2 regions of the Acidilutibacter cellobiosedens genome follow, and region 1 is predicted to be linked to the other one. Evidence: a T-box and tRNA genes for the amino acid it is inferred to sense, from the RefSeq annotation. Region 1 holds a T-box; the other holds one or more tRNA genes.
The links. The T-box of region 1 lies ahead of metG (methionine--tRNA ligase). A T-box ahead of a tRNA ligase gene usually reads a tRNA of that ligase, here a tRNA-Met.
Positions count from the first base shown of each region.

Region 2: it has a tRNA-Met gene. The T-box ahead of metG (methionine--tRNA ligase) is inferred to sense a tRNA for this amino acid. The anticodon was not compared.

Region 1 covers NZ_CP035282.1:523,197-533,444, forward strand. The annotation lists gene EQM13_RS02585 (AbrB/MazE/SpoVT family DNA-binding domain-containing protein) at 1-47, opposite strand, end outside; gene EQM13_RS02590 (DNA double-strand break repair nuclease NurA) at 206-1,207, shown strand; gene EQM13_RS02595 (ATP-binding protein) at 1,219-3,054, shown strand; gene EQM13_RS02600 (nucleoside recognition domain-containing protein) at 3,111-3,692, shown strand; gene EQM13_RS02605 (spore maturation protein) at 3,686-4,210, shown strand; gene EQM13_RS02610 (3D domain-containing protein) at 4,254-5,282, opposite strand; T-box leader at 5,556-5,800, shown strand; gene metG (methionine--tRNA ligase) at 5,845-7,800, shown strand; gene EQM13_RS02620 (TatD family hydrolase) at 7,811-8,581, shown strand; gene rnmV (ribonuclease M5) at 8,597-9,145, shown strand; gene rsmA (16S rRNA (adenine(1518)-N(6)/adenine(1519)-N(6))-dimethyltransferase RsmA) at 9,135-9,998, shown strand; gene EQM13_RS02635 (hypothetical protein) at 10,037-10,248, shown strand, end outside.
Region 2 covers NZ_CP035282.1:2,528,025-2,538,272, reverse strand. The annotation lists gene EQM13_RS12330 (aminopeptidase) at 1-1,202, shown strand, start outside; gene EQM13_RS12325 (selenium metabolism-associated LysR family transcriptional regulator) at 1,317-2,231, opposite strand; rRNA gene EQM13_RS12320 (16S ribosomal RNA) at 2,551-4,080, shown strand; tRNA gene EQM13_RS12315 (tRNA-Ala) at 4,165-4,240, shown strand; rRNA gene EQM13_RS12310 (23S ribosomal RNA) at 4,282-7,213, shown strand; rRNA gene rrf (5S ribosomal RNA) at 7,278-7,394, shown strand; tRNA gene EQM13_RS12300 (tRNA-Asn) at 7,398-7,472, shown strand; tRNA gene EQM13_RS12295 (tRNA-Leu) at 7,486-7,572, shown strand; tRNA gene EQM13_RS12290 (tRNA-Met) at 7,588-7,664, shown strand; tRNA gene EQM13_RS12285 (tRNA-Glu) at 7,752-7,826, shown strand; tRNA gene EQM13_RS12280 (tRNA-Val) at 7,833-7,908, shown strand; tRNA gene EQM13_RS12275 (tRNA-Asp) at 7,973-8,049, shown strand; tRNA gene EQM13_RS12270 (tRNA-Thr) at 8,602-8,677, shown strand; tRNA gene EQM13_RS12265 (tRNA-Tyr) at 8,678-8,763, shown strand; tRNA gene EQM13_RS12260 (tRNA-Gly) at 8,782-8,855, shown strand; tRNA gene EQM13_RS12255 (tRNA-Arg) at 8,866-8,942, shown strand; tRNA gene EQM13_RS12250 (tRNA-Gln) at 8,950-9,027, shown strand; tRNA gene EQM13_RS12245 (tRNA-Lys) at 9,046-9,121, shown strand; tRNA gene EQM13_RS12240 (tRNA-Ser) at 9,131-9,220, shown strand; tRNA gene EQM13_RS12235 (tRNA-Ser) at 9,233-9,323, shown strand; tRNA gene EQM13_RS12230 (tRNA-Ile) at 9,340-9,416, shown strand; tRNA gene EQM13_RS12225 (tRNA-Trp) at 9,435-9,509, shown strand; tRNA gene EQM13_RS12220 (tRNA-Val) at 9,533-9,605, shown strand; tRNA gene EQM13_RS12215 (tRNA-Pro) at 9,618-9,691, shown strand; tRNA gene EQM13_RS12210 (tRNA-Ile) at 9,727-9,803, shown strand; tRNA gene EQM13_RS12205 (tRNA-Trp) at 9,822-9,896, shown strand; tRNA gene EQM13_RS12200 (tRNA-Val) at 9,920-9,992, shown strand; tRNA gene EQM13_RS12195 (tRNA-Pro) at 10,005-10,078, shown strand; tRNA gene EQM13_RS12190 (tRNA-Ile) at 10,114-10,190, shown strand; tRNA gene EQM13_RS12185 (tRNA-Phe) at 10,195-10,248, shown strand, end outside.

The sequences.
Region 1 (10,248 bases):
ACTCTTCCAAGCTCATCCACTTTTCTTACAATTCCAGTTGATTTCATATTTCATTCCTCCCATTTATTTAATTTATATCGACTTTATTCTACAAGTTAAATAGTATCATATATGCCAAATTAAGTCAACATTTTTCTGAGTGAATTATGAAAAAATTTTGAGGATATAAAGTTGTAAAGTTTAAATGGAACGGAAAGGGGAAAACATGTATAAAGTTAGTAAGGAACTCAAAGATAGGACAAAAGAACTAAATGAAAAATTAAAAACCAAATACAACAAGGTTTTTCAGATGAGCAAGAATGAAATTATTTCATATATTGAAGAAAATATCGGGGAAATAATTAAACTGGAAAGTTTACCTTTGGAGGAACTTAAAAAATATTATGAAAAGGGAGGAATAATAGGAGTTGATGGCTCAAAAAACAGGATAGGGAGTGCTTCTCCTCATTTTGTGGAATTATATCAGGGCCTTGCTAAATGTACTAAAGGACAAGATTCCTCAGTATATAAGGGGGATTTTTATACTCCTTTGTACAATGAGGAAGAGAAAAATATTTTAAATGAAAATGAGGTAAAGACAAATTCGGAAGAAAAAATTCTTAATTATAAATTATCGAAAATAGAAGTGGATGCGGCTCTTGAAGGCATTAATAAATTTAATCCTTCCGTTGTGATGATGGATGGTTCCTTGATAAGGTACAATATTGAATGTAACAATGAATGGATAAAATTAAAAGATGAATGTGAAAAAAGAAAAATAATACTTATAGGCGTGATAAAAGAAATAGAAACCTCAATTATAGGAAACTCCATGATTAAAAACAAAATTCTCAAAGATTACGAAATATTTGGAGATAGGGAGATGCTCTACGGACTATTGGAATATAAGGATATGATTTTAATAGAAACAAATGTAGGAAATAAAAATGAGGCAGGGCTTTCTTCGGCATTCATCAGAAGTTCCTTTTCACCTACGGCTATCGGATTGGATATATTGGAAAGCCAAAGGGATTGTATAATCGATATGGGGAGGCTTGTTGTTTCACTTACGGCAGAAAACAGCAGGGGTGTTCCCCTGTGGCTTGATATTGTGGATAAAGAAGTAAAGATTTCAGATAAAATGATGAGAGGAATACTGGAAACCGCTTTGGACAGAGAAATATTGGAGAAACTTTTTATTTCCGAAAGAGATAAAAGATGGTTATAGGAGGGAAAGATATGAAGGTTGTGGGAGTAACTACGTGTCAGGAAATATATATAGGCTCAAGGTCCAGAAATTTCAGAATGAATGAATTTCTAATAATACAGGACTCATATCAGGGAGACCTTTTGGGAGAAGTAGTGGAGGCTCAGACTTATAACCGCTACATTCCTTTAAATATAAACGGAGATTTGGCAGACAATCATGTCTTAGAGTCCTTACGAGCAATAGGCTATGATATTGATGAAGATACTATTTACATAGCCAAAATCAGATTGGTAAACGAAGCTTCTTATCCTGTGGAAACCGGGTCGGATGTACGAATTCCGGAATTTTCCGAAGTAAAGGATTTAATGATTAAATCTTCTCTGGAAGAAGGGCTGATATTGGGAGAAATAAAAAATACGGATCAAATGGTAAAAGATATGGATGATGAATTCAAAGATATTCTATATACCTTTGAAAATAATGAACTTAATGAACAGAAAGGCATCCCTTTTATATTTAATTTAAGAAGTATGCATCAATATCCTCATATAGGTGTGTTTGGCGGTTCAGGCTCGGGAAAATCATTTGGACTCAGGGTTATTCTTGAAGAACTTATGAAATTGAGCATTCCGACCATTGTTTTAGATCCTCATTTCGAGATGGATTTTTCTCAGGAAGGAGAATATATTCCGAAGGATTTAAGAAAGGATTTCTCGGAGAAATTTAAGTGTTTTCAAGTAGGATATCATATAGGAGTGAAATTTGAAGAGCTTTCCAATCAGGATTTGAAAAATTTGCTGGAATCTTCGGGTAGAATGTCTGATTCCATGAATAATGTGGTAGATATCCTATTTAAAACGAGAGACTCCTATTTGAGCTTTCATGAAAGATTGAAAATGCTTATGGATGCTCAGGAAGAAGGCTCCTTAGATAAAATAATCAACAAAATAAACGCTGCCACTACAGCTCAAGAAAGGAAAGGATGGGAAAGAAGAAAAGAAATATTTTTAAATTATGATAAAATATGTCCTTACAGTTCAGTAAAAGGAATAATGTGGAGACTCAATAGGCTCAATAATGAAGGGATATTCAGCAAGGATATAAGAGAGGTGGAAGAAAACCTTAAAATGGGTAAACTTGTGGTAATTCAGGGAAGTACAAGAATTCTTCAGGTATTTTCTACCTATCTTTTGAACAATCTTTATCATAAGAGAAGGGAATATAAAGATGCCCAGTATAAAGGAATAGCAGAAGATTATTTTCCGCCTTTTATCATAGTTACGGACGAAGCCCACAATTTTGCCCCGAAGGGATATGAAAGCCCTTCTAAGTCCATACTTAGAGAGATATCCCAGGAAGGAAGAAAATACGGAACCTTTTTAATTTTGGCTACCCAGAGGCCTACCCTCCTTGATGAAACCATCACTGCTCAATTAAACACTAAATTTATATTCAGAACCGTAAGAGCATCGGATATTCAGACAATAAAAGAAGAAACGGATATCACGGAAGAAGAATCAAGAAGGCTTCCATATTTAAAATCGGGAGATGTATTTATTTCTTCTGCCGTAATGGGCAGAACGGTATTTGTAAGAGTAAGAGCAGCGGATACTACAAGTCCCCATATAGAGAATCCCTTTGATGAACTGGTAAGAAACAAATCAGATGATGAAGAAAAATTTTATGATATTATTAAGAACAGTATTCCCATAAATGAGCCTGATATTATATATATAATTCAAGATATAGAAAAAGAAACGGGAATAACATATACGGTGGAAGTTTTTAAGGAAAGGCTGGAAAAATTAGTACAGTCGGGAAGGTTAAAAAAAGAATCCACTCCGTTTTATGACGTATATAGATAGTGATGTTCTATAAAAAAGACTCTCCTCATATATTTAAACAAAAGGAGAGTTTTTTAATGATAAATACCATATGGTTTTTGCTTATATTTTTAGGAATAATTTATTCTCTGTTTTCAGGAAATCTTCAGGAAATAAATAATGCAATCTTAAAAGAAGCCGAGGCAGGAGTACTATTTTCTATAAATCTTATCGGAATTATGTCTTTTTGGCTTGGGGTAATGAACATAGCCGAAAAATCAGGAATATTGAAAAAGATTTCAAGACTGTTCAAAATACCCATTAAAATGCTTTTCCCCGGAGTTCCCGATAATCATCCTGCTCAAAGATGGATAATAATGAATTTGATTTCCAATATGTTTGGAATAGGAAACGGAGCAACAGCCTTTGGGCTGAAAGCAATGAAGGAATTGAATAGTCTTAATCAGAATAAAAAAAGAGCTTCTAATGCTATGTGTATGTTTCTCGTGATAAACATGTCATCAGTTCAATTAGTTCCGTTGACTGTCATCAAGATGAGAATGGATTTGGGATCTAAAAATCCCATGGAAATAATAGCCCCTGCTTTTTTGGCAACATCTGTTTCTTTAATAGTGGGAATAATAACCGTTAAGTTATTGGAGGTAAAATACAGATGTTAAATGCCATATCCGTAATCATCATACCGTTTATTGTAGGGACAATATTATTATATGGTTGGCTTAAAGGAGAAGATATATATTCTCTTTTTATAGAAGGAGCAAAAGAAGGACTAAAGACTTCCATGAAAATCATGCCCTATCTTATAGCGATATTTATAGCGGTAGGGATATTTAGGGCCTCCGGAGCAATGGATATGATGCAAACTTTATTTGAACCGGTGAATAAGATCTTAAAAATACCCGAAGGAATACTTCCGCTTATAATAATCCGTCCCATATCCGGAAGCGGAGCTTTGGGAGCGGTTAAAGACGTGTTGGAACACTGGGGGCCCGATTCTTTTCAAGGAAGAGTTGCGTCAATAATGATGGGCTCTACGGAAACTATTTTTTATACCATATCGGTTTATTTTGGCTCAATAGGAGTAAAAGACTACAGATATACCTTAAAAGCTGCTCTTATTTCTTATGCTGTTTCCATATTCTCATCAATATTGATTGCCGGAATTTTTTTTAGATAATGATAAATTTTAACTAAATTAAAAAAATAGGAGCTCTGAGCTCCTATTTTTTTAAAACATATACCCTTACCTTCCTTCTGCCAAAATCTTTGCAATCATCAGCAGAAGAAAAAAACAGATCTACTCTGCTTCCCTTTATAGCGCTTCCTGTATCTTCAGCTACAGCAAATCCATAATCCTGAGTATGGTCTAAACTTTCTATATACAGTTTAGAACCTAAAGGAATAATGCTTGGATCAACGGAAACTACCCCAGGCCGTGCTTTAGTACCCAAGGCGGTTAAGCCGTAACTATTGTCCCCGGGATTTTTACCTGTACTTTCATAAGATAAATCATAAGCCGTGGCAACGGCTACAAAAGAATGAGTATACCTTATGGCACCACGGGAAGACACAAAGTAATCCTTGGAACCTTTTTCCACAATTCTGGGAATTGGCTGAGAAACAATACTCTCTGATATTGTATCTTGAGAAGATAATTTTCCATCCTTAAATGTTGATTTTACAGTTATTTCTTTTAATCCGTTTGTTCCCTCTTGTACTACCTTTGTAGTTCCCTTTTCTAATTTATCCGTATGTTTTATGATACTCTCAAAGGGTAATTCTTTTTTAACTGTGTTAATCTTTTCTTCTACTCTTACGATTTTAATTTCTTCCATAGGTTCTATTTTTTCTCCTAATGCAGGATATGTGTAATCAAGTTCCCCCAATTTATAATTTAAATCTTTAAGTATATCTTCCACTCTATTATTTACAGATTGAACTTCGGCTGTTTTCCCTCCCATATTTATAACATAAGTTTTAGGCGTCTTAATGACGATAGTTGTGTCTCTATCAATCTTATAATTAGGTTTTAAATTTATTTTGGAACCTTCGGGAAGAGATATTTTTTCGCTTTTCAATAATTCTCCCACAGTAGACTGAAACGTATTTACTTTTCTTGTTTTATTGTCTATAGAAATAATAACCTCTTTTTGCTCCGCTTGATAAATCCCCAGAATTAATACAGCTGCTAATGATAATAAGGTCAAAATTTTTAGGTATTTGTTATTTTTATTCCAAAAAATTTTCATATTTTTTCCTCCTTCAATTTTGACTGTATAGTATTTTATTTCAAAATTATATGTTTGTCAAATTTTATAATAAAAAAGTGTAAACTTATGTAAATACAATAGCTCTATCAATAGGTTAGTATTGCCATAATATTTAATATTATTACATTTTGGATTTTAGTGGGTTGGAACAACAAAATAGATTGAATATTCTTGCATTTATAAAGAATTTATAATTCGCCCCTTGACAAAAATAGCTTTTTCCTATATATTATTTAAATAAATCATTATATGTGACAAATAATGAAGGGAAGAGTAAGCTTAAAAGAAAACTTTAGAGAGCCGGGTTTGGTGAAAACCGGTATTGGAAGTTAAGCTGAATATGGCCCCGGAGTTTTACGGCTAAACATGAAAGTGAAGCCGTAACGGAGTTATGTACGTTAACACATAAGGTTATTATTTGTAACTTAATGAGGTTTGAACTGCGAAGTTTAAACAAATTAGAGTGGTAACATGAAAAATAAGTCTTCATCTCTATAACAGAGGGGAAGACTTTTTTATTTGGAAAATATAATTTGGAGGGATTAAATTGAAGACTTATTATTTAACTACACCTATTTTTTATCCCAGTGACAATCTTCATATAGGGCATGCTTATACTACAGTAGCAGCAGATACATTAAAAAGGTATAAGAAACTTATGGGATATGATGTTTTATTAGTAACGGGAACGGATGAACATGGACAAAAAATTCAACAAAAAGCATTAGAATCCGGGGAAACTCCCAAGGAATATGTAGACGGAATTGTTGAAGATATAAAGAAACTTTGGAATATGCTGGATATTTCCTATGATATATTTATCAGAACTACAGACGAATATCATGAAAAAGCCGTTCAGAAAATATTTCAGAAGCTCTATGAAAAGGGAGATATTTATAAATCATATTATGAAGGACTTTATTGTACTCCCTGTGAATCGTTTTGGAGTGAAAGCCAATTAGTTGACGGAAAATGTCCCGATTGTGGCAGAGAAGTCCATTTTGAGAGAGAAGAGGCATATTTCTTCAGACTATCAAAATATAAGGACAGAATAATAAAATTATTTAATGAAAACCCGAATTTTATACAACCTGATTCCAGAAGGCATGAAATGATAAACAACTTTTTGAATGAAGGATTAGAGGACCTTTGTGTTTCAAGAACAGCCTTTGATTGGGGGATTAAAGTTCCCTTTGATCCGAAGCATGTAGTATATGTATGGATAGATGCTCTTTTATGCTATATAACTGCATTAGGATACGGAAGTGAAAATGATGAAAGATTTAAAAAGTATTGGCCTTGCGATGTCCATTTGATAGGTAAAGAAATAGTCAGATTTCATACTATCATATGGCCTGCCGTATTGATGGCTTTAGATATTGAGATACCTAAAAAGGTATTTGGCCATGGATGGATACTTCTTGAAAATGATAAGATGTCTAAGTCAAAGGGAAATGTCATATATCCGGAGCCTATGATTAAATTATACGGATTGGATTCCTTTAAATATTTTCTTTTACGAGAATTCTCATTTGGGCAAGACGGTTCTTTTTCAAGAGAGAAATTTTTGCAAAGGCTTAATTCGGATTTAGCAAATGATTTAGGAAACCTGGTCAGCAGAACCGTTACAATGATAGAAAAATATAGTGAAGGATTAGTACCTGAACCATCCGAAGAAGGGGAATATGATAAAGATTTAAAATCCTTGGCTTTGGAAATTCCAAAACAAGTTGAAAAGTATATGGACGCTTTGAATTTCAGCGATGCATTGGAAGAAATATGGAAACTGATTAGGAGAGCCAATAAGTATGTAGACGAAACATGTCCTTGGATTTTGGAAAAGGAAGGGAAAAAAGAAAGGCTGGATACGGTTCTTTATAATCTATTGGAGTCTTTAAGAATTATTTCTGTGCTAATAAGACCTTTCATGGAAAAAACTTCTGATGAGATATTTTCAAGATTAGGATATGAGACTAAAGACCATTCTTGGGAAGAAAGTAAAACATGGGGATTAATTCCTTCCGGCCAGAAAGTCCATAGAGGAGATGTATTGTTCCCCAGATTGGATATTGAAAAGGAACTGCTAAGATTAAACAAAGAAAACGAGAAGCTTATGGAAGAAAGAAGAGAGAAAAGATCTTTAGGAAAAAAACCAAAAGAAAAACTTAAGAAAAGCTATATAGATATTGATGATTTTGATAAAATAGATTTAAGAATCGGAAAAGTTCTTGAAGTAAAAAAACATCCCAGAGCAGATAAACTTTTAGTATTTAAAATCCAATTAGGAGAAGAAATAAGACAGATAGTATCGGGAATAGCAAAATATTATTCTCCTGAAGAATTAGTAGGGAAAAATGTAGTTGTAGTCGCTAATCTGAAACCTATAAAGCTAAGAGGGGAAGAATCTCAGGGAATGATATTGTCTGCTGCAGATGAAAAAAAACTTTCCGTAATTACTACCTTGTCCGGTATTGATTCGGGGGCAAAGGTAGAATAGGAGGTAGAAAATGTTAATAGACAGTCATGCTCATTTAGACGATGAACGGTTTGATCCCGACCGGGAAAATATTATTAGTTCCTTAAAGGAAAATGGAATATCTTTAGTTGTAAATCCCGGGTCGGATCTTTCTTCCAGCATTAAAGCAGTAAGGCTATCGGAGGAATATGAAAATATTTATGCCGCTGTGGGGGTACACCCCCATGAGGCAAAGGCAATGAGCGAGGAAACAATAGAAGCATTGAGAAGTCTTTCTGCAAGAGAAAAAGTTGTTGCCATAGGAGAAATCGGTCTTGACTATTTTTATGATAATTCTCCGAGGGACATCCAAAAAAAATGGTTCTTGGAACAGATAAGACTTGCTAAAGAAGCAGACCTTCCTATCATTGTTCATTCAAGAGATGCTTTTCAGGATACTTTTGATATAATTAATCAGGAAAAGGATAACAGGCTTAGGGGGGTTCTTCATTGTTACTCCGGAAGCGAAGAAATGGCAAGGGAATATATAAAATTAGGTTTCTACATTTCCTTTGGGGGACCAGTAACATTCAAGAACTCTAAAGTTTCAAAAAAGGTGGCTCAGGATATTCCTTTAGACAAGATGCTTATTGAGACCGATTCTCCTTATTTAACTCCCGAACCTAACAGAGGGAAAAGAAATGAACCCTCATATGTAAAATATGTAGCGCGCACTATTGCAGAGATAAGGGGAATAAGCTTTGAAGAGTTGGCGGAAAAAACAGCGGAAAACGCGAAAAATCTTTTTAAAATCAAAGAATAGATATGGAGGATATAATTGATTAAGGAAATAATAGTGGTAGAAGGCAAAGATGATATTCGGGCGGTAAAAAACGCCGTAGATGCGGAAGTCATAGCTACAGGAGGCTATGGATATTCTAAAGAACTTATAAACAGATTAAAAAAAATATCGGAGCGAAGAGGTGTGATTATTCTTACGGATCCTGATTTTGAAGGAGAAAGAATACGAAGGAATATCTCAAAGGATTTAAAAAATTGCAAGCATGCTTTTCTCCCGAGAAGAAAAGCATTGAAAAAAGGTGATATCGGAGTAGAAAATGCAGGTAAGGAAGATATAATAGAAGCTTTAAAAAAAGCAAGGCCTGCTTCTGTAAAAAGAATCGAAAAATTTACTCATGATGACATGATAAATTTTGGATTAACAGGCAGCAATAATTCTAAAAGAAGAAGAGAAATCTTGGGGGAAATCTTGGGTATAGGATACGGAAATTCTAAGCAGTTTTTAAACAGGCTAAATAATTATGGTATATCCAAAGAAGAATTTATAGATGGATTAAAGGAAATGGAGAAATGGAATGGAAGATAGAAGACTTTACTCTCCCAAAATGGTGAGAGATATCTTAGAAAAACATAATTTCAAACTATCGAAAAGCCTTGGGCAAAATTTTCTGATAGATGGGAATATTGTAAGAAGCATCGTAGAAAAAGGAGGGATAACTGAAAAGGATTTTATTCTTGAAATAGGGCCGGGAATCGGAACGCTAACGGAAGAACTGAGTATAAAGGCAAAATATGTTGTAGGAATAGAATTAGACGAAGCCCTTCTTCCCATATTAAAAGAAACACTCCGAGAGAGAAAGAATGTGGAAATAATTCATGGAGATATATTAAAAATAGATCTTGAAGAGCTTTTTCATAAAGAATTTAAGGGAGAAAGTATAAAAATAGTGGCAAATCTTCCCTACTATATAACTACTCCCATTATTGGAAGGTTGCTCGAAGAAGAATTAAACATCCAAGGAATAATAGTAATGATTCAAAAAGAAGTAGCAAGAAGAATGATTGCTAAAACTAATTCAAAAGATTACAGTGCATTATCCATATTTGTTCAATATTATACCGACCCTGAAATAATTCTTAATGTTCCCCGCTCCGTATTTCTTCCCAAACCCAAAGTCGATTCTTCCGTTATAAGGTTAAATTTGAAAAACCAAAAAATGAAGGTCGAAAATAAAGAAATATTTTTCAAAGTAGTACGGTCAGCATTCAATCAAAGGAGAAAAACTATCCAAAATTCTTTATCTTCCAAGGAATTAAATATTTCAAAGGAAAAAATAAAGGAAATACTAACTTTATGCAATATAGATCCCCAAAAAAGAGCGGAAAATTTAACTGCAGAAGATTTTGCAAAGATTAGTTCACTTTTTCCTCCTATTTAACATATATTAATAATAGTAACAAAAAGGGAGGGAGATATATGGGGACATCTTATATGAGAAAATTTTTTATACTTAAAGATGATCATTGTATGTTTTTAAATATTAAGCCTAAAGGTTTTGGCAAAATTATGGTAAAAGGGATAAAGGGAGAATTAGAGCTAAATATTGAAAACTGCGAGACGGAAGAAGATTATAAAATATTTTTAATAGGAAGAGGCAATCAGAAAATAGTATCACCCCTATTGGGGAG
Region 2 (10,248 bases), 1.7 Mb from region 1:
AAACTGGAAAGAAGATAAAAGCCGGAGATAAGATTTATTTTAATAATAAAAATAAGGGAGTAGCACTTTTTGTCATAGGAAAGGAAGATATGGAAAAGGGAATGAATATAATCGGCTCTCATATAGATTCGCCAAGGCTTGATTTGAAGCAAGCTCCTCTTTATGAGGATTCAAATTTAGCTTTGCTTAAGACCCATTATTATGGCGGAATAAAGAAATATCAATGGGTTTCCATTCCTTTATCTCTTCATGGAATTGTAATTAAGAAGAATGGGGAAGAAATAGAAGTTGAAATAGGAGAAGATGAAAAGGACCCTGTATTTCTAATAACGGATTTATTAATTCACTTGGCTAAAGACCAGATGGCTAAGACTCTTGACGAAGGAATAGCAGGAGAAGGGCTTAATATTATTGCAGGAAGTATTCCTTATAAGGAGAAGGATTTGGATAATAAAATAAAACTTAATATATTGAATACTTTATACCAGAAATATGGAATAACCGAATCTGATTTTCTGACGGCAGAAATAGAAGCGGTACCTTCAGGCAAGGCAAGAGACGTAGGATTGGACAGAGGTCTTATATCTTCTTATGGTCATGACGATAGAGTATGTGCATATACTTCTCTAAAGGCAATATTAGATATGGATATCCCGGAAAGAACATCCGTAGGTTTATTTGTGGATAAAGAGGAGATCGGGAGTGTAGGCAGCACCGGAATGCATTCTCAATTTTTTGAAAATGCAGTAGCAGAAATTTTAGGTAAAGATTCAAACTTAATTAAATTTAAAAGGACGTTATCAAATTCAAGAATGTTGTCTGCTGATGTTGCAGCAGGATTTGATCCGAATTATCCGGAGGCTTTTGAGAAAAACAATTCTGCCGTAGTTGGTAATGGTATTAGTTTAATTAAATATACCGGCTCAAGAGGAAAAGGTGGTTCTAATGATGCAAATGCAGAATTTATCGGTTATGTAAGCAGAATATTTGATGAAAATAAAGTCGTATGGCAGACAGGAGAATTAGGTAAAACAGATCAAGGAGGAGGAGGAACTATCGCATATATTTTAGCTAATTATGGAATGGATGTAGTGGATTGCGGAGTTCCTGTCTTGAGTATGCATGCTCCTTATGAGATAGTAAGTAAAGGGGACGTTTATGAAACTTACAAGGGATATAAATATTTTTATTTGTCTAAATAAAAGTTGAAACCAATATGCTTTAAATACTTGAGATTTCAATAAATAAAAAGGCTGGTACAACTAATAATGACCGATTATGTACCGGCCCCTTTTTCAGTTATATATATTTTTTTACTAATTATTAATATTGGATGCTATATAATTTAAGGTAAAATTTTTAAAGGCTTCGCTTAAAGGTGATAGATGTCTGGTTTTATGGTATACAAAATAAAATTTTCTATTAAGATTGAATCCATCAATGTTGAATATTTTAATTTTTTTTTGCTGAATTTCATCTTTTACAGATATTTCCGAAAGAAAACTTATTCCTGCTCCTAAGGAAACAAGTTTTTTTATTATTTCCGTATCTTCAACGTATCCTATTATATTTAGTTGCTTTAAATTTAAGAAATTTAGTTCCATCTGCCTTTCTACTAATTCTCTTACACCCGAACCTTTTTCTCTCATTATTATCTTTTCTTTTAAGAGTATATTTTTTTCTAATGTAGAATAGTTATGGCAAGAAAACCTTTTGATGTTAGGAGTAATTAAAAAAAGGTTATCTTCCATTAAATCAATATATTCTAATTGGTTAGCACAGTGTTTCGTCCCTATTATTCCAAAATCGCTCTGCCCTTCCAGGATACTTTTTATAATACTTTTAGAATCCTTGGATATTAAGGAGAAAGTTACATCAGGATATGTTAAAAGAAAATTATATACAATGTTTGGAAGTACATATTTACTGGGAATAGTACTTGAAAAGATGTCTAAATGTCCCTGTATTTTACCTTTGAAGGATTCCAATTTGAATTTAGCCATCTTGCATGAATTAATTATATTAATAGCATATTCATATAATATGGTTCCAGAAGGAGTCAATGATATATTTTTGCCAGAGCGATTTATAAGAGAAGTTTTCATCTCTTTTTCTAAGTTTTGTATATGGTTTGTTACAGTGGGCTGAGTAATGTACAATTTATCGGCAGCTTTTGAGAAGCTTTTCAAATTTGCAACTTCTATGAAAGTTTCTAATTGTCTTAAATCCAAAAAGATCACCGCTTTCTTCAAATTCTAATTATATATTATCAGATAATGAGTATATTTTTAAAGTAAAAAAATAATAATAAAATTTAATTTTCTATTGACAAATGAATTTTAAGCTGGTATATTAAAATAGTTGTCACAAAAAAGAGCATCAATTGTAAATCATAAAAAATAAAGAATGTTGGCCTTGACAAAGAGAGCTGTTTATGCTATAGTAAGAAGGTCAACAATGAACCAAGAAAATTAAACAGTGGGAATAAATTTGAGTAAAAAACAAGTTGTAAAAAAGAAGTTAGTGTTTGATAAGAGCAAAGGCAAACTTTAAATTGAGAGTTTGATCCTGGCTCAGGACGAACGCTGGCGGCGTGCTTAACACATGCAAGTCGAGCGAAGGAATACTTAGGAAGCCTTCGGGAAGAATACGTATTCCTTAGCGGCGGACGGGTGAGTAACGCGTGAGGAATCTGCCTCGCACAAGGGGATAGCCTCGGGAAACCGGGATTAATACCCTATGATACTTACACTGCGCATGCAGAGTAAGTTAAAGAATATCGGTGTGAGATGACCTCGCGTCCCATTAGCTGGTTGGCAGGGTAAAAGCCTACCAAGGCGACGATGGGTAGCCGGCCTGAGAGGGTGAACGGCCACATTGGAACTGAGACACGGTCCAGACTCCTACGGGAGGCAGCAGTGGGGAATATTGCACAATGGAGGGAACTCTGATGCAGCAACGCCGCGTGAGCGAAGAAGGTTTTAGGATCGTAAAGCTCTGTCCTAGGGGAAGATAATGACGGTACCCGAGGAGGAAGCCCCGGCTAACTACGTGCCAGCAGCCGCGGTAATACGTAGGGGGCGAGCGTTGTCCGGAATTATTGGGCGTAAAGGGTGCGTAGGCGGCTGAACAAGTCAGATGTGAAAGGTTAAGGCTTAACTTTAATAAGCATATGAAACTGTTCAGCTTGAGTTAAGGAGAGGGGAGTGGAATTCCTAGTGTAGCGGTGAAATGCGTAGATATTAGGAGGAATACCAGTGGCGAAGGCGACTCTCTGGACTTAAACTGACGCTGAGGCACGAAAGCGTGGGGAGCAAACAGGATTAGATACCCTGGTAGTCCACGCCGTAAACGATGAGTGCTAGGTGTTGGGTGTCAAAGCTCAGTGCCGCAGCTAACGCAATAAGCACTCCGCCTGGGGAGTACGATGGCAACATTGAAACTCAAAGGAATTGACGGGGACCCGCACAAGCAGCGGAGCATGTGGTTTAATTCGATGCAACGCGAAGAACCTTACCAAGGCTTGACATCCCTCTGAAGTATATAGAGATATATATGGCTTTTAGGAGACAGAGGAGACAGGTGGTGCATGGTTGTCGTCAGCTCGTGTCGTGAGATGTTGGGTTAAGTCCCGCAACGAGCGCAACCCTTACTTTTAGTTACTAACAGGTAAAGCTGAGGACTCTAAAAGGACTGCCGGTGATAAATCGGAGGAAGGTGGGGATGACGTCAAATCATCATGCCCTTTATGTCTTGGGCTACACACGTGCTACAATGGTCGGTACAGAGGGAAGCGACACCGTAAGGCGAAGCAAATCCCAAAAAGCCGATCCCAGTTCGGATTGCAGGCTGCAACCCGCCTGCATGAAGCTGGAGTTGCTAGTAATCGCAGATCAGCATGCTGCGGTGAATGCGTTCCCGGGTCTTGTACACACCGCCCGTCACACCATGGGAGTTGACAATACCCGAAGCCGGTAAGCGAACCCGAAAGGGGAGCAGCCGTCGAAGGCAGGGTTAATGACTGGGGTGAAGTCGTAACAAGGTAGCCGTATCGGAAGGTGCGGCTGGATCACCTCCTTTCTAAGGAGAATTTAATTCCCACTGTATTAATTTATAAATAATATATTAATAGGAAATATTAATATAATATGGTTTTAACTCTTTGGGGGTGTAGCTCAGCTGGGAGAGCACCTGCCTTGCAAGCAGGGGGTCAGGAGTTCGAATCTCCTCATCTCCACCAGAACCTTGAGAACTGAAAAGTAAAGAAGAAGAAAAGAAGTAGGTCAAGCAAATAAGGGCATAGGGTGAATGCCTTGGCATCGGAAGCCGAAGAAGGACGGGGTAAGCGCCGAAATGCTTCGGGGAGTCGCAAACAGACATAGATCCGGAGATATCCGAATGGGGGAACCCGCCTGAGCAAACCTCAGGCATCATGCACTGAATAAATAGGTGAATGAAGGGAGACTGGGGGAACTGAAACATCTAAGTACCCCAAGGAAGAGAAAGAAAAATCGATTTTCAGAGTAGCGGCGAGCGAAAAGGAAAGAGCCCAAACCGGAGGGTTAAACCTTCGGGGTTGAGGACACAACATAAGGAGAGAAGAAAAGCAGCCGAAGGGACTGGGAAGTTCCGCCAGAGAAGGTGAAAGCCCTGTAGGCGAAACAAAGAAACTCGACAGTTGTGAACCAGAGTACCACAGGACACGAGAAATCCGGTGGGAAGCAGGGAGGACCACCTCCCAAGGCTAAATACTAACCGATGACCGATAGAGGAATAGTACCGTGAGGGAAAGGCGAAAAGAACCCCGGGAGGGGAGTGAAAAAGAACCTGAAACCCTATGCCTACAAGCAGTAGGAGCACTATTAGAAAGTGTGACTGCGTACTTTTTGTAGAACGGGCCAGCGAGTTACGATATGCAGCAAGGTTAAGCAGTGAAGCTGCGGAGCCGTAGGGAAACCGAGTCTGAATAGGGCGAAAGTTGCATATAGTAGACCCGAAACCGGGTGAGCTACCCATGGTCAGAGTGAAAGGGAAGTAAAATTCCGTGGAGGCTCGAACCGATTAGTGTTTAAAAACTATCGGATGAACTGTGGGTAGGGGTGAAATGCCAAACGAACCCGGAGATAGCTGGTTCTCCTCGAAATAGCTTTAGGGCTAGCCTTATGGAAAGTGAGATGGAGGTAGAGCACTGAATGGTAAAGGGGCACAAAGTGTTACCAAAACCTATCAAACTGCGAATGCCATACTCATAGAAATAGGAGTCAGACTGCGGGAGATAAGTTTCGTAGTCAAAAGGGAAAGAGCCCAGATCACCAGCTAAGGTCCCAAAGTGCAGGTTAAGTGGCAAAGGATGTGAAGTTACGGAGACAACCAGGATGTTGGCTTAGAAGCAGCCATACATTTAAAGAGTGCGTAATAGCTCACTGGTCAAGTGACGTTGCGCCGAAGATTTCCGGGGCTAAACCTGACACCGAAGCTGTGGGATAGAAATATCGGTAGAGGAGCAATCTGTGAGGAAGAAGCTATACCGAAAGGAGTAGTGGACGAAACAGAAGAGAGAATGCTGGCATGAGTAGCGAAAAGGCAAGTGAGAAACTTGCCCGTCGAAAGCCTAAGGGTTCCTGAGGAAGGCTCGTCCGCTCAGGGTAAGTCGGGACCTAAGCCGAGGCCGAAAGGCGTAGGCGATGGACAACAGGTTGAGAATCCTGTACCAAGAATATGCGTTAGAGAGAGGTGCTGACGCAGGAGGATAAGATGAGCACACAGATGGAAAAGTGTGTCTAAGCCTGAAGTAAGCTTTCATAGGGAAAACCGTGAAAGAGTTATGAGAGGTGATGGGGAGCGAAAAAAGAAGTAGCGAAGCATCCGAATCCAAACTGCCAAGAAAAGGCACTATCGAGTATATGATTGCCCGTACCGGAAACCGACACAGGTAGGCGAGGAGAGAATCCTAAGACGCACGGAAGAACCCTTGTTAAGGAACTCGGCAAAATAGCCCCGTAACTTCGGGAGAAGGGGTGCCGGAAGAAGAGAAGGCCAAACGGCTGGGAAATAATCCGGCCGCAGTGAAAGGGCCCAAGCGACTGTTTACCAAAAACACAGGTCTCTGCGAAGTCGAAAGACGAAGTATAGGGGCTGACACCTGCCCGGTGCTGGAAGGTTAAGGGGAAGAGTCAGTAGAAATACGAAGCTTAGAACTTAAGCCCCAGTAAACGGCGGCCGTAACTATAACGGTCCTAAGGTAGCGAAATTCCTTGTCGGGTAAGTTCCGACCCGCACGAAAGGTGTAACGACTTGGGCACTGTCTCAACAAGGGATCCGGTGAAATTGTAGTACACGTGAAGATGCGTGTTACCTGCGACAGGACGGAAAGACCCCATGGAGCTTAACTGTAGGCTGACATTGGATTTTGATATCATATGTACAGAATAGGTGGGAGGCAGAGAAGTAAGTGCGCCAGCATTTATGGAGTCAAAAGTGGGATACCACTCTTATGATATTGAAATTCTAACCAAGTACTGTGAAGCCAGTACAGGGACACTGTCAGTTGGGCAGTTTGACTGGGGCGGTCACCTCCCAAAGAGTAACGGAGGTGCTCAAAGGTTCCCTCAGTACGGTTGGAAATCGTACGAAGAGTGTAAAGGCAGAAGGGAGCTTAACTGCGACACATACAGGTGGAGCAGGAAGGAAACTTGGACTTAGTGATCCGGTGGCACCGAGTGGAAAGGCCATCGCTCAACGGATAAAAGCTACCCTGGGGATAACAGGCTTATCTCCCCCAAGAGTTCACATCGACGGGGAGGTTTGGCACCTCGATGTCGGCTCGTCTCATCCTGGGGCTGAAATAGGTTCCAAGGGTTGGGCTGTTCGCCCATTAAAGAGGCACGCGAGCTGGGTTCAGAACGTCGTGAGACAGTTCGGTCCCTATCCGTCGCAGGCGCAGGAAATTTGAGAGGAGCTGTCCTTAGTACGAGAGGACCGGGATGGACAGACCGATGGTGAATCAGTTGTCTCGCCAGAGGCAGAGCTGAGAAGCTAAGTCTGGGAAAGATAAGAGCTGAAGGCATCTAAGCACGAAGCAGACCTCAAGAAGAGATTTCCCACTCCGCAAAGGAGGTAAGACACCAGAAAGACGAACTGGTAGATAGGTCTCAGGTGGAAGAGTAGTAATACTTTAAGCTGAGAGAAACTAATAAGTCGAGGGCTTGACCTAAAGATTCTTCTTCAAAGTTTTCAGGGAAAAGGGTAAGGAAGTAAAAGGAAAAAAGGAAAAAGTATTTGGTGACAAAGACGAGAGGGAAACACCTGTAACCATACCGAACACAGAAGTTAAGCCTTTCAGTGCTGATGGTACTTGAGTGGAAACGCTCTGGGAGAGTAGGACGTTGCCAGAACATTCTTGGGTAGCTCAATGGCGGAGCAACCGGCTGTTAACCGGTAGGTTGTGGGTTCGAGCCCCACCCCAAGAGCCAAAAGAAAAGATAAGCCGGGGTGGCGGAACAGGCAGACGCACAGGACTTAAAATCCTGCGGTCCTTAAAAGATCGTACCGGTTCGATTCCGGTTCCCGGCATTAGGGTGGTTATATCGCGGGGTAGAGCAGTCTGGTAGCTCGTCGGGCTCATAACCCGGAGGTCGTTGGTTCAAATCCAACCCCCGCAACCATTTATAAAAATAGAATAATAAAGAAATTAAATTATTATTTTTTTCTGTTCTATGATATCAATATAATAAAATATATGTAACTATTGAGGCCCTATGGTCAAGCGGTTAAGACATCGCCCTTTCACGGCGGTAACTCGGGTTCGAATCCCGGTAGGGTCACCAAAAGGAGGGCGCATAGCTCAGCTGGGAGAGCACCTGCCTTACAAGCAGGGGGTCATAGGTTCGAGCCCTATTGTGCCCACCAATAAAAAATGTAGTGGCAAAAGTGAGTAGAAGTAATAATATATAAATGATGGTAAGTAAAATGCGGCCTGGTAGTTCAGCTGGTTAGAATGCCAGCCTGTCACGCTGGAGGTCATGGGTTCGATCCCCATCCAGGTCGCCATTAAAAACAATATAACAAATGATGAAATCGAAAGCAGAAATTTAATAAACATGCTGGTGTAGCTCAATTGGTATAAGCAGAGAACCCAAATCATGTATTTCGATTTGGAGTGAATCGCTTAGTGGAACAGTTAATATAAGCAGTGTTGTAGTTTTAAGGCAGAAATTTAATAAACATGCTGGTGTAGCTCAATTGGTATAAGCAGAGAACCCAAATCATGTATTTCGATTTGGAGTGAATCGCTTAGTGGAACAGTTAATATAAGCAGTGTTGTAGTTTTAAGGCAGAAATTTAATAAATCTGCTGGTGTAGCTCAATTGGTATAAGCAGAGAACCCAAATCGTGTATTTCGATTTGGAGTGAATCGCTTAGTGGAACAGTTAATATAAGCAGTGTTGTAGTTTTAAGGCAGAAATTTAATAAATCTGCTGGTGTAGCTCAATTGGTATAAGCAGAGAACCCAAATCGTGTATTTCGATTTGGAGTGAATCGCTTAGTGGAACAGTTAATATAAGCAGTGTTGTAGTTTTAAGGCAGAAATTTAATAAATCTGCTGGTGTAGCTCAATTGGTAGAGCAACTGACTTGTAATCAGTAGGTTGGGGGTTCAAGTCCTCTCACCAGCTCCAGGAGGGGTTCCCGAGTTGGCCAAAGGGGACGGACTGTAAATCCGTTAGCTGAGCTTTCACTGGTTCGAATCCAGTCCCCTCCACCATGAAAAAATAATATATGTGCGGGTGTAGCTCAGTGGTAGAGCCCCAGCCTTCCAAGCTGGTTGCGAGGGTCCGATTCCCTTCACCCGCTCCAGAAGAAATTAGCACCTATAGCTCAGGTGGATAGAGCAACGGACTTCTAATCCGTGTGCCGGGGGTTCGAATCCTCCTAGGTGCACCATTAATTTTGGGGTGTAGCCAAGGCGGTAAGGCACTAGACTTTGACTCTAGCATTTCCGCAGGTTCGAGTCCTGCCACCCCAGCCAAAATTATAAAATTATTATGACTCATTAGCTCAGGTGGTAGAGCACCTGACTTTTAATCAGGGTGTCCGGAGTTCGAGTCTCCGATGGGTCACCATATATTGTTGGAGAGGTACCGAAGCGGTCATAACGGGGCGGTCTTGAAAACCGTTTGGGTCTTTGGCCCGCGTGGGTTCGAATCCCACCCTCTCCGCCATTTAGCTTGTAAGGAGAAGTACTCAAGTGGCTGAAGAGGCTCCCCTGCTAAGGGAGTAGACCTTTTACGGGGTGCGAGGGTTCAAATCCCTCCTTCTCCGCCAAAGAGTAAAAGAATAGGGGCCTTTAGCTCAGTAGGTTAGAGCGTCCGGCTCATAACCGGCAGGTCCGGGGTTCGAGTCCCTGAAGGCCCACCATTTTTATATTTGTTATAAAGGGGTGTAGTTCAGTGGTAGAACGTCGGTCTCCAAAACCGAATGTCGTGGGTTCAAATCCTGCCACCCCTGCCAATAGTAAACAATTATTAGGATTAGGGTGCATAGCTCAGCTGGGAGAGCACCTGCCTTACAAGCAGGGGGTCATAGGTTCGAGCCCTATTGTACCCACTGTAAAGATAGCGGGGTGTGGCACAGCTTGGTAGTGTGCATGGTTCGGGACCATGAGGCCGTGGGTTCAAATCCCACCACTCCGATTAGAAGAATTATATGATTATTTTTCAAAAATTGAGGGCCTTTAGCTCAGTAGGTTAGAGCGTCCGGCTCATAACCGGCAGGTCCGGGGTTCGAGTCCCTGAAGGCCCACCATTTTTATATTTGTTATAAAGGGGTGTAGTTCAGTGGTAGAACGTCGGTCTCCAAAACCGAATGTCGTGGGTTCAAATCCTGCCACCCCTGCCAATAGTAAACAATTATTAGGATTAGGGTGCATAGCTCAGCTGGGAGAGCACCTGCCTTACAAGCAGGGGGTCATAGGTTCGAGCCCTATTGTACCCACTGTAAAGATAGCGGGGTGTGGCACAGCTTGGTAGTGTGCATGGTTCGGGACCATGAGGCCGTGGGTTCAAATCCCACCACTCCGATTAGAAGAATTATATGATTATTTTTCAAAAATTGAGGGCCTTTAGCTCAGTAGGTTAGAGCGTCCGGCTCATAACCGGCAGGTCCGGGGTTCGAGTCCCTGAAGGCCCACCATTTTGCCCAGATAGCTCAGTAGGTAGAGCAGAGGACTGAAAATCCTCGTGTCGGTGGT